DNA from 3 places in the Thermovenabulum gondwanense genome. Region 3 is predicted to be linked to each of the others. Evidence: riboswitches for the same ligand, from Rfam matches in the RefSeq annotation. Region 3 holds a riboswitch; each other region holds the start of a gene.
What was found. Region 3 has a riboswitch for thiamine pyrophosphate ahead of thiM (hydroxyethylthiazole kinase). Riboswitches for the same ligand answer to the same signal wherever they lie in the genome.
Positions count from the first base shown of each region.

Region 1: linked by a shared signal. The riboswitch ahead of thiT (energy-coupled thiamine transporter ThiT) and the one ahead of thiM (hydroxyethylthiazole kinase) in region 3 are both predicted to bind thiamine pyrophosphate.
Region 2: linked by a shared signal. The riboswitch ahead of ATZ99_RS12270 (sulfide-dependent adenosine diphosphate thiazole synthase) and the one ahead of thiM (hydroxyethylthiazole kinase) in region 3 are both predicted to bind thiamine pyrophosphate.

Region 1 is NZ_LOHZ01000042.1:31,513-36,197, reverse strand. Features, by position in the region: gene ATZ99_RS09600 (S-layer homology domain-containing protein) at 12-2,093, shown strand; TPP riboswitch at 2,159-2,260, shown strand; gene thiT (energy-coupled thiamine transporter ThiT) at 2,335-2,847, shown strand; gene ATZ99_RS09590 (peptide ABC transporter substrate-binding protein) at 2,978-4,609, shown strand; gene ATZ99_RS09585 (sigma-54 interaction domain-containing protein) at 4,654-4,685, opposite strand, start outside.
Region 2 is NZ_LOHZ01000019.1:103,541-108,225, reverse strand. Features, by position in the region: gene leuC (3-isopropylmalate dehydratase large subunit) at 1-406, shown strand, start outside; gene leuD (3-isopropylmalate dehydratase small subunit) at 396-893, shown strand; gene leuB (3-isopropylmalate dehydrogenase) at 886-1,965, shown strand; TPP riboswitch at 2,069-2,172, shown strand; partial or broken gene ATZ99_RS12270 (sulfide-dependent adenosine diphosphate thiazole synthase) at 2,214-2,345, shown strand; gene thiD (bifunctional hydroxymethylpyrimidine kinase/phosphomethylpyrimidine kinase) at 2,370-3,164, shown strand; gene thiE (thiamine phosphate synthase) at 3,186-3,824, shown strand; gene thiC (phosphomethylpyrimidine synthase ThiC) at 3,839-4,685, shown strand, end outside.
Region 3 is NZ_LOHZ01000042.1:150,263-154,947, reverse strand. Features, by position in the region: gene ATZ99_RS10260 (alanine/ornithine racemase family PLP-dependent enzyme) at 1-743, shown strand, start outside; gene hydE ([FeFe] hydrogenase H-cluster radical SAM maturase HydE) at 789-1,841, shown strand; TPP riboswitch at 1,914-2,029, shown strand; gene thiM (hydroxyethylthiazole kinase) at 2,131-2,925, shown strand; gene ATZ99_RS10245 (ROK family protein) at 2,939-3,889, opposite strand; gene ATZ99_RS10240 (MFS transporter) at 4,044-4,685, shown strand, end outside.

The sequences.
Region 1 (4,685 bases), 120 kb from region 3:
GGGTTGATAAGTTGAAAAAAGCATATTACAAGCTAATAAAAGGAATTTTTGTAGTTTACTTCTTTTTTTGTTTAACTGCTTTTTTCCCAACTTTGGTATTCGCATTACCTTTTAAAGATTTGGATGATAAAAAATTTGATTGGGCAACACCATTTATTGACAAAATGTATAATTTGGGAGTAGTATCAGGGAAAGCTCAAGATATTTTTGCACCAGCAGACCCTATAAAAAGGCAGGAATTTATTGTAATGCTAATAAAGGCCTTGGGAGAAGAGAGCAAAGTAAAAGGAAAATTACTACCAAAAGATTTTCCAAATCAAGGGAAAATTCAAAGCTGGGCAAAAGAATATATTGCTTATTCGATTGAAAAGGGAATTATTACAGGAGATGACATTAAAAATTTGAGGCCTGAAGAAAATTTAAAAAGATACGAGGCAGTAATTTTTATTATTAAAGCCTTGGGTTTAGAAAAAGAAGCAAATTCTATTAAGGTTTTAAATTTGACTTTTAAAGATGTTTATACTTTATCCTTTGAGACAAGAAAATACCTGCAGTTGATTGTAGATAAAAAAATCATGTCAGGTGTAGATAAGGAAAATTTCAAGCCCTACGATAATATTACCCGGGCACAGGCTGCTAAAGTGTTAAATCAGGTTGTGAAATATTCAAATAATACGAGGATAGTAAAAGGAAGAATTGAAAATTTAAATTTATTGGAGGGAAATATAGAAATTTTACAGGGTAACATTATTAAAAAATATAATCTGGATAAAAATGTTTCTGTATACAAAGAAGATGAAAAAGGGAATTTAATAAAAATAGAATTAAAAGACTTAAAAAAATATCAGGATGTTAATTATATTATAAAGTCTAATAATATTAGCTATATAGAAGCAATTTATTCAAATAATAAAATGGAAAGTGAATTAGAAAACCATGAGGGTAAAATAAAAGCTTTAAATTTGCAAAACAATTACCTTATTTTAGAAAAATTGGATGGGAACATTTCTTCTTATATTATAAATTCTGATACAAAATGTTATATTAATAATAATGTTATTCCTGTAAACGAGAATCTAATAGGTAAAAATGTGAAAATTTCAGTAACGGATGGTAAAGTCATCAGGATAGAAGTTGCAGGAGAAAATAAAGAAGTAAAAGGAATTTTAAAAGGAGTAGTTTCGAATATTTCACCCTCATATATAATAATTGAAAATTCATTAACGGGAGAAAATGAGACTTACATACTTTCCAATTTGATAGAAACTATAAAAAATGGTAAACCTGCAAGAATTAACGACCTTCTGGGAGGAGACATGGTAATCGCTTCGATTACAAATGGAAGTGTTACAAGAATTATTGCAGAAAGTGCGGAAAAAACGATTTTTGGAGTAATTAAATCCATTAATTTTGCAAACAAGGTTCCACTGATTTCTGTAGTAGATGGTGATGGTAATTTAAAGGAATTTGAGGTAGATAGTCAAGTAAAAGTAATAAAAAATGGAATAACATCCAAATTAAATGATTTAAAAATTTCTGATGAAGTTACCGTAGTAATTAGATATAACAAAATAGTATCTATCTCGGCTAAGTCGGTAAAAAAAGAGATCACCGGCACTATAAAAGAAATTTCTCATACTTCTGCAAATTATTCTAAAATGGTTATTTTTAATGAAAAAGGTGAAGAAGTTAATATCGTTATTACTCCGGATACAGATATTATAAAGGATAAAAAAAATATTACGGTATATGACTTAAAACCCGATTATAACATTAGAGCAATTGTTGAAGGAGAAGAAGCAAAAAGTGTTGAAGTTTTTACAACACAAAGTCTTTTGGCTCTTAGAGGTAAAATAAAATACATACATCAAGATATAATGGTTATAATAGCAGAAATCACGACTGAAAGAGTTACGGAAATAAGAGAAATTCATTATGGAACAAATACTTTATTAATAAAAGGCAATAGGATAATTTCACTTAGCAGGTTTTCTGATTATTTTATAGAAGGGGATGATATAATTATAATAGGAAAAGTTGAAGGGGGATTATTTAAAGCCGATGTATTAATTAATTTAATCGTTCAAAATTGATATTGATAAAATATTTTATTTTAAGTATAATGGTGAAAAATTGAATAATATAATTATATAAAATAATTATGTGCTGGGGGAGCCGTAGGGCTGAGAGGAAGCTGATGCTTCGACCCCATGAACCTGATCGGGGTAATTCCCGCGTAGGGAAGCACTGAATCGAAAATAAAGTGCCTACCTATTCGGGTAGGTATTTTTATTTTTAATATTAAAATTTATTAAATTAAAGGAGGAATTTTTTATGAAAAACAAAAATTTTGCTGTTCTTATTGAAGGAGCATTAATGATAGCAATATCACTGATATTGAGCTTCGTAAAATTATTTCAAGCCCCCTATGGCGGTTCAGTCACCCTTGGAAGTATGGTTCCCATTATTTTATTTTCTTTAAGACATGGGACCGTTGCGGGTTTGAGTGCTGGAGTCGCTTATGGTTTTTTGCAGTTAATTGTTGAACCCTATATCGTTCATCCTGTTCAAGTAATCCTTGATTATCCTTTAGCATTTGGGCTTTTAGGTTTTGCAGGTTTATTTAGAAATAATGTTTTTTTAGGATCATTCCTGGGTATTTTTGGTAGATTTTTATCGCACTTTTTATCCGGTGTTATATTTTTTGCATCTTATGCTCCAAAAGGTATGAATGTATATTTGTATTCGGCATTATACAATGGTAGCTATTTATTACCGGAATTTATTATCACTTTTGTTTTAATAAGATTTGTACTTTATAATAAGGTTTTAAAGAATATTAGATAATTTTAACAAAAAATTTTGTAATAAATCTTTTAAATTTATTTTTTTTTATTAAAACATTTATTGATTTAAATCATTGAATCATGATATAATTTTAACCAAATTTTTATATTTTTGCAGAGGGGGTTTTTTAATGTTCAAAAAAACAACGGCTTTACTGCTAATCTTTATTATGGTTGCGGGGTTTTTAGCGGGATGCTCCAGCAATTCTTCAAAACCTGCACAGGAGCTTGTGTTTTCAATTGCGTCGGAACCACCCACTCTTGATCCCCAACTTGCTACGGACCAATATTCAATAATTGTAGGAAATGCCGTGTTCGAAGGTTTGGTAAGATATTACGATGGAAAAGTTTATCCAGGTATGGCTGAGAAATGGGAGGTTTCTGAGGATAAAAAAGTTTATACCTTTCATTTAAGAGATGCAAAATGGAATGACGGGACAAAGGTAACAGCTTACGACTTTGAATATTCAATAAAAAGATTACTGGATCCAAAAGTAGCATCCGGTTATTCATTTCAGGGGTATTACATATTAAACGGAGAGGATTACAATCTTGGTAAAATAAATGATCCGAATCAAGTAGGAGTAAAAGCTTTAGATGAAAAAACTTTACAGATTACTCTAAGAGCACCGGTAAAGTATTTTGAAAGTCTTTTAGGTTTTATCTCGTTTATGCCATCTAAAAAAGAATTGGTAGAGAAATACGGTGAAAAATATGCTGCCGACGCTGATAAAATGGTATATAACGGGCCCTTCATTATTAAGGAATGGAAACACGAACAGGAAATAGTTTTGGAGAAAAACCCGAATTATTGGGCAAAAGATAAAATAAAGCTTGATAGGGTTAGAATTTTAATTGTTGCAGATCAAAATACCGCATACCAGATGTTTGAAAACAATGAGCTTGATTTTGCTGATGTGCCAACGGTCCTCGTAGATAAAGCAAAAAGCGAAGGTAAAGCCCTGACTTATATGGATAGTTATGAATATTTCATAAGATTTAATATGAAAAAAGAAGATAAGCCATGGCTGGGTAATGAAAACTTTAGAAAAGCAATCGGTTTTGCAATTGATAGGGAAGATTATATAAACATGGCATTTAAAGGCATATCAAAACCTGCAACAAGGCATATTCCGCCAACTTTAAGCGGTTTAGAGAAGAAATTTGTAGAAGAATATCCTTATGATTTTTATCCAACAAAAGCTGATGTACAAAAGGCTAAAGAATATCTAAACAAAGCAATGCAGGAATTAAATATCAATGATCCTTCAAAAATAAATATTGAAATAGCTGTAGATGATAGTTCTGGCACAAAAGTAGGAATTGAGGCTATACAGGATATGTTGATCAGAAATCTGGGAATTAATGTGTCTATAAAAACTTATACCTTCAAAGAAAGGCTCCAGAGGATGAGAAAAGGTGATTACGAAGTAATGATTACACGATGGGGACCTGATTACGATGACCCGATGACATATTTGGATTACTGGACTATAAGTGAAGGTATGACAAATAGTGGTTGGACCGATGAAAAATACAATGAATTATGTCAGATTGCAAAAACCACATCGGATTTTAAAAAGAGAAATGAAGTAATGTTTGAAGCAGAAAAATACTTGCTTGAAAAAGGTGTAGTAATCCCGCTGTATTTCAGGGAAAAGATATGGGTTAAAAAAGATTATGTCCAGGGCCTGGTAAGAACTTTTACAAGTGGTTCTGATCCAGATTTCATATACGCTACTGTTGAAGGAAAGAATAAATAGTTAAAAAAATCCGGGGATTACCCCGGATTTTTTTATAAGAGTAGTTATGAAAAATCTATTTTCTTTTTTATATTAT
Region 2 (4,685 bases), on a different contig from region 3:
TACCGTAGATCAGGTGGTTATCGGCTCCTGCACCAATGGAAGGATTGAAGATATGAGGATGGCTGCAAAGGTTATAAAGGGCAATAAGGTGCACCCTTACGTGAGGATGATAGTGATACCTGCTACTCAGGAAGTTTACCTTCAAATGATAAGAGAGGGATTGATGGAGATTTTTGTGGAGGCTGGTGCGGTGGTAAGCACACCTACCTGCGGACCGTGCCTCGGAGGACATATGGGCATACTGGCAAAGGGCGAAAGGGCTGTTTCAACAACGAACAGAAATTTCGTCGGACGTATGGGACATCCCGAAAGCGAAATATACCTGACAAATCCGGCGGTGGCAGCAGCTTCTGCCGTAAAAGGCAAAATAGCCCATCCCATGGAGGTGATTAAAAATGATATATAAGGGTAGAGCATGGGTTTTTCCGGATAATATAGATACCGATGTGATTATTCCAGCAAGGTTTTTAAATACAACGGACCCCAGGGAGCTTGCGGAGCACTGCATGGAAGATATATTCCCGGGTTTTTCTAAAAAAATTCAGCCGGGGGATATCATAGTAGCCGGAAAAAATTTTGGGTGCGGGAGTTCGAGGGAACACGCCCCCATTGCAATTAAAGAAGCGGGTATTAGCTGTGTTGTTGCAAAATCCTTTGCCAGGATTTTTTACAGGAATGCTATAAACATAGGCCTTCCCATATTGGAATCTTCAGAGGCGGTGGAGGGGATAAGAGCAGGAGATGAGGTTATGGTGGATACCGACACCGGGGAAATAAAAAATATTACGAGCGGGGAAATATTCTACGCAAAACCTTTTCCCGGGTTTATAAATGATATAATTAAAGCCGGCGGCTTGCTGAACTTTGCAGGGGGAGGGCAAAAAAATGTATAATATAGCCCTCCTTCCAGGAGATGGAATTGGCCCGGAGGTAATAAAAGAAGCTAAAAAGGTTTTATATGCTATCCAGGAAAGATTCGGCATTAAATTCAATTTCAAGGAAGGATCGGTAGGCGGAGCAGCTTACGAGGTCTTTGGAGCACCACTCCCTGATGATACCCTTAATCTTGTAAAGGATTCCGATGCGGTGCTTTTCGGCGCGGTAGGTGGGCCAAAATGGGATCATTTGAAAAGAGAGCTCCGGCCGGAACAGGCAATCCTGAAACTGAGGAAGGAGCTAAACCTGTTTGCCAACCTCAGGCCCGCTGTTTGTTATCGTTTTTTAGCGGATTCTTCTCCGCTGAAAAATAATATAATTAGCGGGAATCTGGATTTACTTATTGTAAGAGAGTTAACAGGAGGGCTCTATTTCGGGACGCCTCGAGGGAGGGAAAATACGGGGCAAACGGTAAGGGCATTTGATACAATGGTTTATACAAGCGAAGAAATTAAAAGGGTAGCCCGAGTCGCTTTTGAAGCAGCGAGAAAAAGGAGAAAAAAGGTAACTTCCGTGGATAAAGCCAATGTGCTTGAAACCTCAAAGTTGTGGAGAGAAGTGGTGGATGAGGTGAGCAAAGAATATCCTGATGTGGAGCTTTCTCACATGTATGTGGATAACTGCGCGATGCAGCTTGTATTAAATCCCGGACAGTTTGATGTTATTTTGACCGAGAACACTTTTGGGGATATCTTAAGCGATGAGGCATCGGTACTAACCGGTTCAATAGGTATGCTGCCATCAGCAAGCATAGGAGAAAAAGGACCTTTTTTATACGAGCCCTGCCACGGTTCGGCACCGGACATAGCGGGTAAAGGTATCGCAAACCCCATCGCCTGTATTTTGTCCGCGGCAATGATGCTGGAGTACTCTTTTGATGAAAAGGAAGCGGCAATGTGTATAAAAGATGCGGTGGAAAAAAGCTTGGAACTGGGCTACAGGACTTACGACATTAAAGAAGGTGAGGGGAAGGTGTTAGCAACCTCCGAAATGGGAGATGTTATTAAAAAGATTATTCTGGGGCTTTAAAAGGGAAAGAAAAATTTTTCGATATATTTTTATAGTGGATTTTTACAAAAAAATAAGGTATAATTTTTAAAAAACTGCAGTAAAAATTTAATAAAATTTATAGGATGCGTGCTGGGGGAGCCGAAAGGCTGAGAGGAAGCTTAAATGCTTCGACCCCTCGAACCTGACCGGGATAATCCCCGCGTAGGGAAGCACAGAACCGAAAATTTGTGCCTACCTATTCGGGTAGGCACTTTTATTTATGAAAACTTTTTGTTGCGGGGATGGCTGCAAATAATGTTTACGGCGGCTACAGGATGGGACCAATTTTCGGAGGGATGCTCTTGTCGGGTAAGAAAGCGGCAAAATTGATTTCGGATTATTTAAAAAACACTAAATAAAATTTTAAGGGGTGATGAAAAATTATGAAACTTGCTTTAACCATTGCTGGTTCCGATTCCGGCGGAGGGGCGGGAATTCAGGCGGATTTAAAAACCTTTTTCAGCCACGGAGTATATGGTATGTCAGTAATTACATCGGTGACCGCCCAAAATACCCTCGGGGTACTGGGGGTACAAAATATTTCAGAAGATATGGTCTATCTTCAGATGAAAGCGGTTTTTGAAGACCTCTTCCCCGATGCGGTTAAAATCGGAATGGTTTCAACAAAAGAGATAACGGAAGTTATTTCCAAAGGACTTGAAGAATATAAGCCGGGGAAAATCGTTCTGGACCCAGTGATGGTTTCTAAATCCGCGCACAGACTCTTGGAAAAAGAAGCCATAAAAACACTGATTGAAAAATTAGTACCGAAGGCTTTAATCATTACTCCCAACAGGGAAGAAGCAGAGGTAATTGTGGAAAGAAAAATACAGAATGTGGAGGAGATGAAAAAGGCTGCAAAGGATATTGCCAAATTGGGTTGCAGAACGGTTCTTATAAAAGGAGGGCATTTGGAAGGGAATAAAGCCGTGGATGTTTTGTACCTTGGAGAAGATAATTACGTGTTTTTTGAAGAAGAAAAAATAAACACAAAAAACACCCACGGCACCGGATGTACATTTTCGGCGGCCATTTGCGCCAATCTGGCAAAAGGTATGGATGTTAAAAAAGCTGTAGCGTATGCAAAGCTTTATATTACCAGAGCCATAGAAACTTCTGAAGATATGGGAAGGGGCTGGGGCCCCGTGAACCATTTTTGCATCGGGTTTAATAATTAATTTAAAAGAGGTGCTTATAGCATGAGAAATGTGGATTATTCCCTGTATCTCATAACCGATAGAACTTATCTAAAAGGTAGAAGTCTTTTTGATGCGGTGGAAGAGGCGATAAGAGCAGGAGTTACGGTAGTTCAGCTGAGAGAAAAAAATATCTCCGATAGAGAGTTTTACGAGGCCGGGCTAAAATTAAGAGAAATCACGAAAAGTTACGATGTGCCTTTAATAATAAACGACAGGGTCGATATAGCCATTGCCGTTGATGCTGATGGCGTGCATTTAGGGCAGGAGGAACTGCCTGCAAAGGTTGTGAGAGAAATAATAGGTTATAAAAAAATAATAGGGGTCTCGGCGGCAAACTTTGAGGAGGCGAAAAAAGCTTGTGAAGATGGTGCCGATTATGTGGGAGTGGGAGCAGTATTTAAAACTCCATCCAAAAAGGATGCAAAATATGTAAGTCTGGAAACTCTGAGGGAAATAACGGAAAAAATCCCCATTCCCGTTCTGGCTATAGGGGGTATAGATAAAGAAAATATAGATGAGGTTTTAAAATACGATATTAAAGGTGTATGCTGTATTTCTGCTATTTTAAAGGGGGATATTGGCGAAAACGTTAGATTGTTGAAAGATAAGATTACAAAGAAACTAAAGCAAATTTATTAAATGGAGGGAAAAGAATGACTCAGTTAGAGGCGGCTAAAAAAGGCGTTGTTACCGAAGAAATGAAAAAAGTAGCGGAAAAAGAAGGAGTGAATGCAGAAATTATTAGAGAAAGAGTGGCAGAGGGCAGGATTGTTATCCCTTTTAACAGAAATCACAGGGGATTAAAGCCGTGCGGCATAGGGAAGGGGCTTTCAACCAAGGTCAATGCAAATATAGGCACATCTGAAAAATTCCCCTTTTTAGAATCGGAATTATCAAAAGCAATTGCAGCGGTAGAAGCCGGGGCGGATACGATAATGGACCTTTCTACCGGTGGGGATTTAGAAAAGGTGCGAATGGCCATATTATCAAGTATAGATGCTCCCGTAGGGACGGTGCCTATTTATGAAGTGGGAGTTATGGCGCAAAATAAATACGGGAGTGTCATAGACTTTACAGAAGAGGAACTTTTTGAAGTAATAGAAAAGCAGGCAGAAGAAGGCGTGGATTTCATGACCGTCCACTGCGGCCTGACTATTGAAGCGGTGGAAAGGCTTCGCAGGGAGGGCAGGATAACCGATATTGTAAGCAGGGGCGGGTCCTTTATAACCGCATGGATGCTTAAAAACGAAAAACAAAATCCCCTGTATGAACACTTTGACAGGCTGCTTGAGGTAGCGAGAAAATACGATGTTACATTGAGTTTGGGAGACGGCTTAAGGCCGGGATGCCTTGCCGATGCTACCGATAGGGCGCAAATTCAGGAGCTTTTAATACTGGGGGAGCTGGTACAGGAAGCGATAAAACAAGGAGTGCAGGTAATGGTGGAAGGTCCGGGGCACGTTCCCATAGATCAGATAGAATCTAATATCCGCCTTCAAA
Region 3 (4,685 bases):
CTCAAAAAGCAGTTGAAAATGGTAAAGTACATAAAATTATATTAATGGTTGATGTAGGGGATTTAAGGGAAGGAGTCATGCCGGAAGATGTTAAGGACTTAGTAGGAAAGATTTTAGAACTTCCCGGAATAGAGTTTGAGGGAATAGGTACCAATGTGGGGTGTTATGGAGGAGTACTCCCTTCAATAGAAAATACCTCAATTTTGGTGGAAATAGCTGAGGAATTGGAAAAATTTTATGGAATTCGAGTAAAAACCATTTCGGGAGGTAATACCGCTACTTTAAAAATGGTTGAAGAAGGGGTTTTGCCCCGCCGCATTAATCAATTAAGGATTGGTGAAGCTATTCTTTTGGGTACGGATTCAACAAACTTTCGAAAGATCCCTAACACTTATCAGAATACGGTGATCCTTAAAGCGCAAGTAATAGAAGTCAAAACAAAGCCTTCAAAACCTATTGGAGAAATAGGAAGGGATGCTTTTGGTAACATTCCTGTTTTCGAAGATAAAGGCCCAATGAAAAGAGCAATAGTAGCTCTGGGAAAACAGGATTGCAGGATAGAAGGATTAATTCCAGATGAGGATCATATAAATATCCTCGGGGCCAGCAGTGATCACCTTATTCTTGATGTAACAAATTCACTTAAAGAAATAAGAGTTGGGTCAATAATTGACTTCAAAATGAATTATGGCACAATGTTAGGACTTATAACCTCCCCTTATGTGGAAAAAATTGTGGTATAGTTTAACTTTTAAAATTAATAAGACATATTTTTGGGAGGAATTTATATGCTAAATGAAATATGGGAAAAAATAGATTCGGAAGTGGAGCTTAATAAGCAAGAACTCTGCTATATTCTTTCTTTAGAAGACCCGGAAAAGTTAGAAATTCTTTATCAGAAAGCTGATAAAATAAGAAAAAAGTATGTTGGAGATGAGGTTCATCTTAGAGGACTGATTGAGTTTTCAAATTATTGCAGGAATAATTGCCTTTATTGCGGAATACGCAGGGATAATAAGAAGGTAAGACGTTATCGAATGGAGATTGATGAGATTTTTGAAACCGTATCATTGGCTTCAAGATTGGGTTATAAAACTGTTGTGCTGCAATCAGGGGAAGATATGTACTATACTCTGGATAAGCTTACAGAACTTATAAAAAGGATAAAAAATGATATGGATATTGCCATTACGCTGAGCATCGGTGAGCGGTCCTATGAAGAGTATGAAAAACTTTATGAGGCTGGAGCTGATAGATATTTAATGAGATTTGAGACATCAAATCCCGAGCTTTATGCTAAGCTTCATCCGGATTCAAGCTTTGAAAATCGTATTAATATTTTGAAGTGGCTAAAACAAATAGGATACCAAACCGGTTCGGGAGTAATGATAGGATTACCCGGTCAAACCATTGAAGACCTGGCTGAGGATATATTAATGTTTAAGAAACTTGATCTCGATATGATAGGGGTAGGCCCTTATATTTGTCACCCCGATACACCTCTTGCAGGCAATCCCGGTGGGACTGCCGAAATGACACTAAAAGTAATTGCTTTGACAAGGATAGTAACGAAAAATACTCATATTCCGGCAACTACAGCTCTTGCTACTTTGAGACCGGAGGATGGCAGGGAAAAAGCTCTGATGGCTGGTGCAAACGTTATTATGCCCAATGTAACTCCTCTGAAATACCGGGAACATTATACTTTATATCCCAACAAAATTTGTATAAATGAAAGTGCACTGCAGTGCAATTCGTGTATAAAAAGAAGAATTTACTCCATAGGAAGGGTAATAGGAACTGATTACGGACATTCTTTAAAAAAACGAGAAAATGGTTAAGTGTATAAAAAAGCAATCTTATTGCATTGACAGCAGGATTATTTCAGGGTAAAATATCAAAAAAATAGATTATTAGACTACCGGGGGTGCTGCTTAAGTACTGCTTAAGCGGCTGAGACGGGAAATTTTCCCGAACCCTTGAACCTGTTTGGGTAATGCCAGCGGAGGGAAGGTAGTAAAAGTGTGAAATCGTACCGCTGGGTACGATTTTTTATTTGTTCTATATTTTTTATTTATTCTACGCATTTTAAACTAATTAAAAACATCATAAAATAACGGAGGTATAAAAATGATTTCCGGCATTTTAAAAAAAGTCAGGGAAAATAAACCTCTTATACACCATATTACTAATATGGTGACCGTAAATGACTGTGCAAATGTTACACTGGCAGTGGGAGCACTACCTGTTATGGCTCATGCCCTTGAAGAAGTAGAGGATATGGTAAAAGCTGCTTCGTGCTTAGTCCTCAATATAGGTACACTTACGAAAGAGCAGGTAGACGCGATGATAAAAGCCGGGGAAAAAGCGAATCAGCTGGGGATACCCGTTGTGCTTGATCCTGTAGGAGCAGGGGCAACACCTTTACGGACAAAAAGTACCTGGAGAATACTTAACGAAGTGAAAGTTTCAGTAATAAAAGGTAATAGTGCGGAAATAGGTACCCTTGCCGGTGCAGGAGGAGAAATAAAGGGAGTGGAAGCGGTAAAAAGCAGTGAAAATCTTTTGCCTGCTTCCAAGGAACTGGCCAAAAGATTAAATACTGTAGTTGTGGTATCAGGTGCCACGGATATAGTTACAGATGGAGAACGAATAGCCTTTGTCAATAATGGTCACTATTTAATGGGGACGATTACTGGTACTGGATGCATGTTATCGTCGGTTATTGGTAGTTTTTGTGGAGTAGAAAAAGATTATTTTAGAGCTGCCGTTGCAGCTTTAGTAGTTTTTGGTCTTAGCGGTGAACTTGCGGCAAAAAAATCTAATATTTACGGTCCGGCAAGTTTCAAAATAAATTTTTTTGATGAACTTTATAATATAACTGAAGAAAAAATAATTGAAGGTTCAAAATACAAGGTAGAATAATTAGAAGTTAACCTTATAAAAAAGCCAATGATGCCGCGCCTATTGCACCTGCATCTTTATCCAATTTGGCTTTTACGATTTCAAGGTGTTTAAGGTTAGCAGGTAGAGATCTTTCTTTAATGGTTTTCATCATCTTTGAATAGAACATATCCCAGCATTGAGTAAGCCCCCCTCCGATGGCAATGAGCCCGGGATTGAAGATATTTATTAGATTAGCAAGCCCCACTCCAAGATAATATCCCTCATTTTCCACGAGGGTTAAAGCAAAATTATCACCTTTTCTTGCGGCTGAAAAAACGTGTTCCGCCGTAATTTCTTCATTCCGGGCTTTTTCAATTATTTTTGTTTTTATCCCTGATAAAATTCCTTCTTTGGCGAACCTTGACAAAGCAGTGCCCGAAGCATAGGCTTCCCAGCATCCCGAGTTTGTGCATCCGCATATAGGACCTTCAAAATTGATAGTCATATGGCCTACCTCTCCAGCATTTCTTCCTATACCTTTGAAGAGTTTGCCATCGATAAAGATTCCCGCTCCTATACCTGTGCTTATTGTTATGTAAATAAAATTTTTAACTCCCTTTCCGGCTCCGAATAAAAATTCTCCAAGAGCAGCTGAATTAGCATCATTTTCTATAATTATTTTTGTATTAAATTCCCTAAACATAATTGAACATAAAGGGATATCCTTCCATCCCGGGAGATTTGGCGGATTCTGAATGGTTCCCTTTTCTACGTCTATAGGACCAGGAACTCCGATACCTATTCCTGCAATTTCATTCAATGATAAATTTATTTGACTTAAAACATCATAAACACTTTTTTTCATTCTTGAAATTACTTTTTCGGGTCCTTCTTTTGCTAAAGTGGGCATTTCAACCCTGGCAAAAATATTACCGTTATTATCGATAATACAGGTTGCAATTTTTGTCCCTCCAAGGTCAATACCCAACGAAAAATTTTCCATAATTTTTCACCTTCTATTGGTAAATTTTATAATAATATGTTTTAATATAGAAATATTTTAGTGTAAAATTTGTTTTAAATTTCTATAAAAAATGATAAAATAATTAATCGTAATAGGATAAGCCTAATATTAAAATCGGGAGTATGATATAGAAATGAGCGGCATAAGAAATCCTTTTGAAGCTTTTAAATCTAAGAATTTTAAATATTTTTGGATGGGACAGTGCATTTCCCTTATTGGTACCTGGCTTCAGAATACAGCGCTTTCCTGGCTTGTTCTAACGTTAACAAATTCTGCCTTTTTGGTGGGGTTCTATAATGCGGTTCAATTTACACCCCAATTATTTTTGTCCCTTTTGGCAGGAACTATAGCCGATCATTTACCAAAGAAAAAGTTATTGATATTTACCCAGAGTTTATTAATGCTATTAGCCTTTTTGTTATCAGTTTTGACCTGGAAGAAAATAATTAATTACTACATCCTACTAATTTTTGGTTTATTGATCGGGATAGTAAATACTTTCGATATGCCTGTTAGACAATCTTTCGTTATAGAATTGGCCGGCCAGGAATTACTTTATAATGCTGTTGCGCTAAATTCTATGAATTTTAATCTTGCAAGGATAATAGGTCCTGCAATTGCGGGAATCCTTCTTAAAAATGTCGGAATGAGTATTTGTTTTTTGTTAAATGGATTAAGTTTTATTGCAGTATTAATAGGTCTTTTTTTAATTGATGTGGGCATAAAGCCTATGAATACAAAGAAAAACAATAAAATGCTCATAGATATTTGGGAA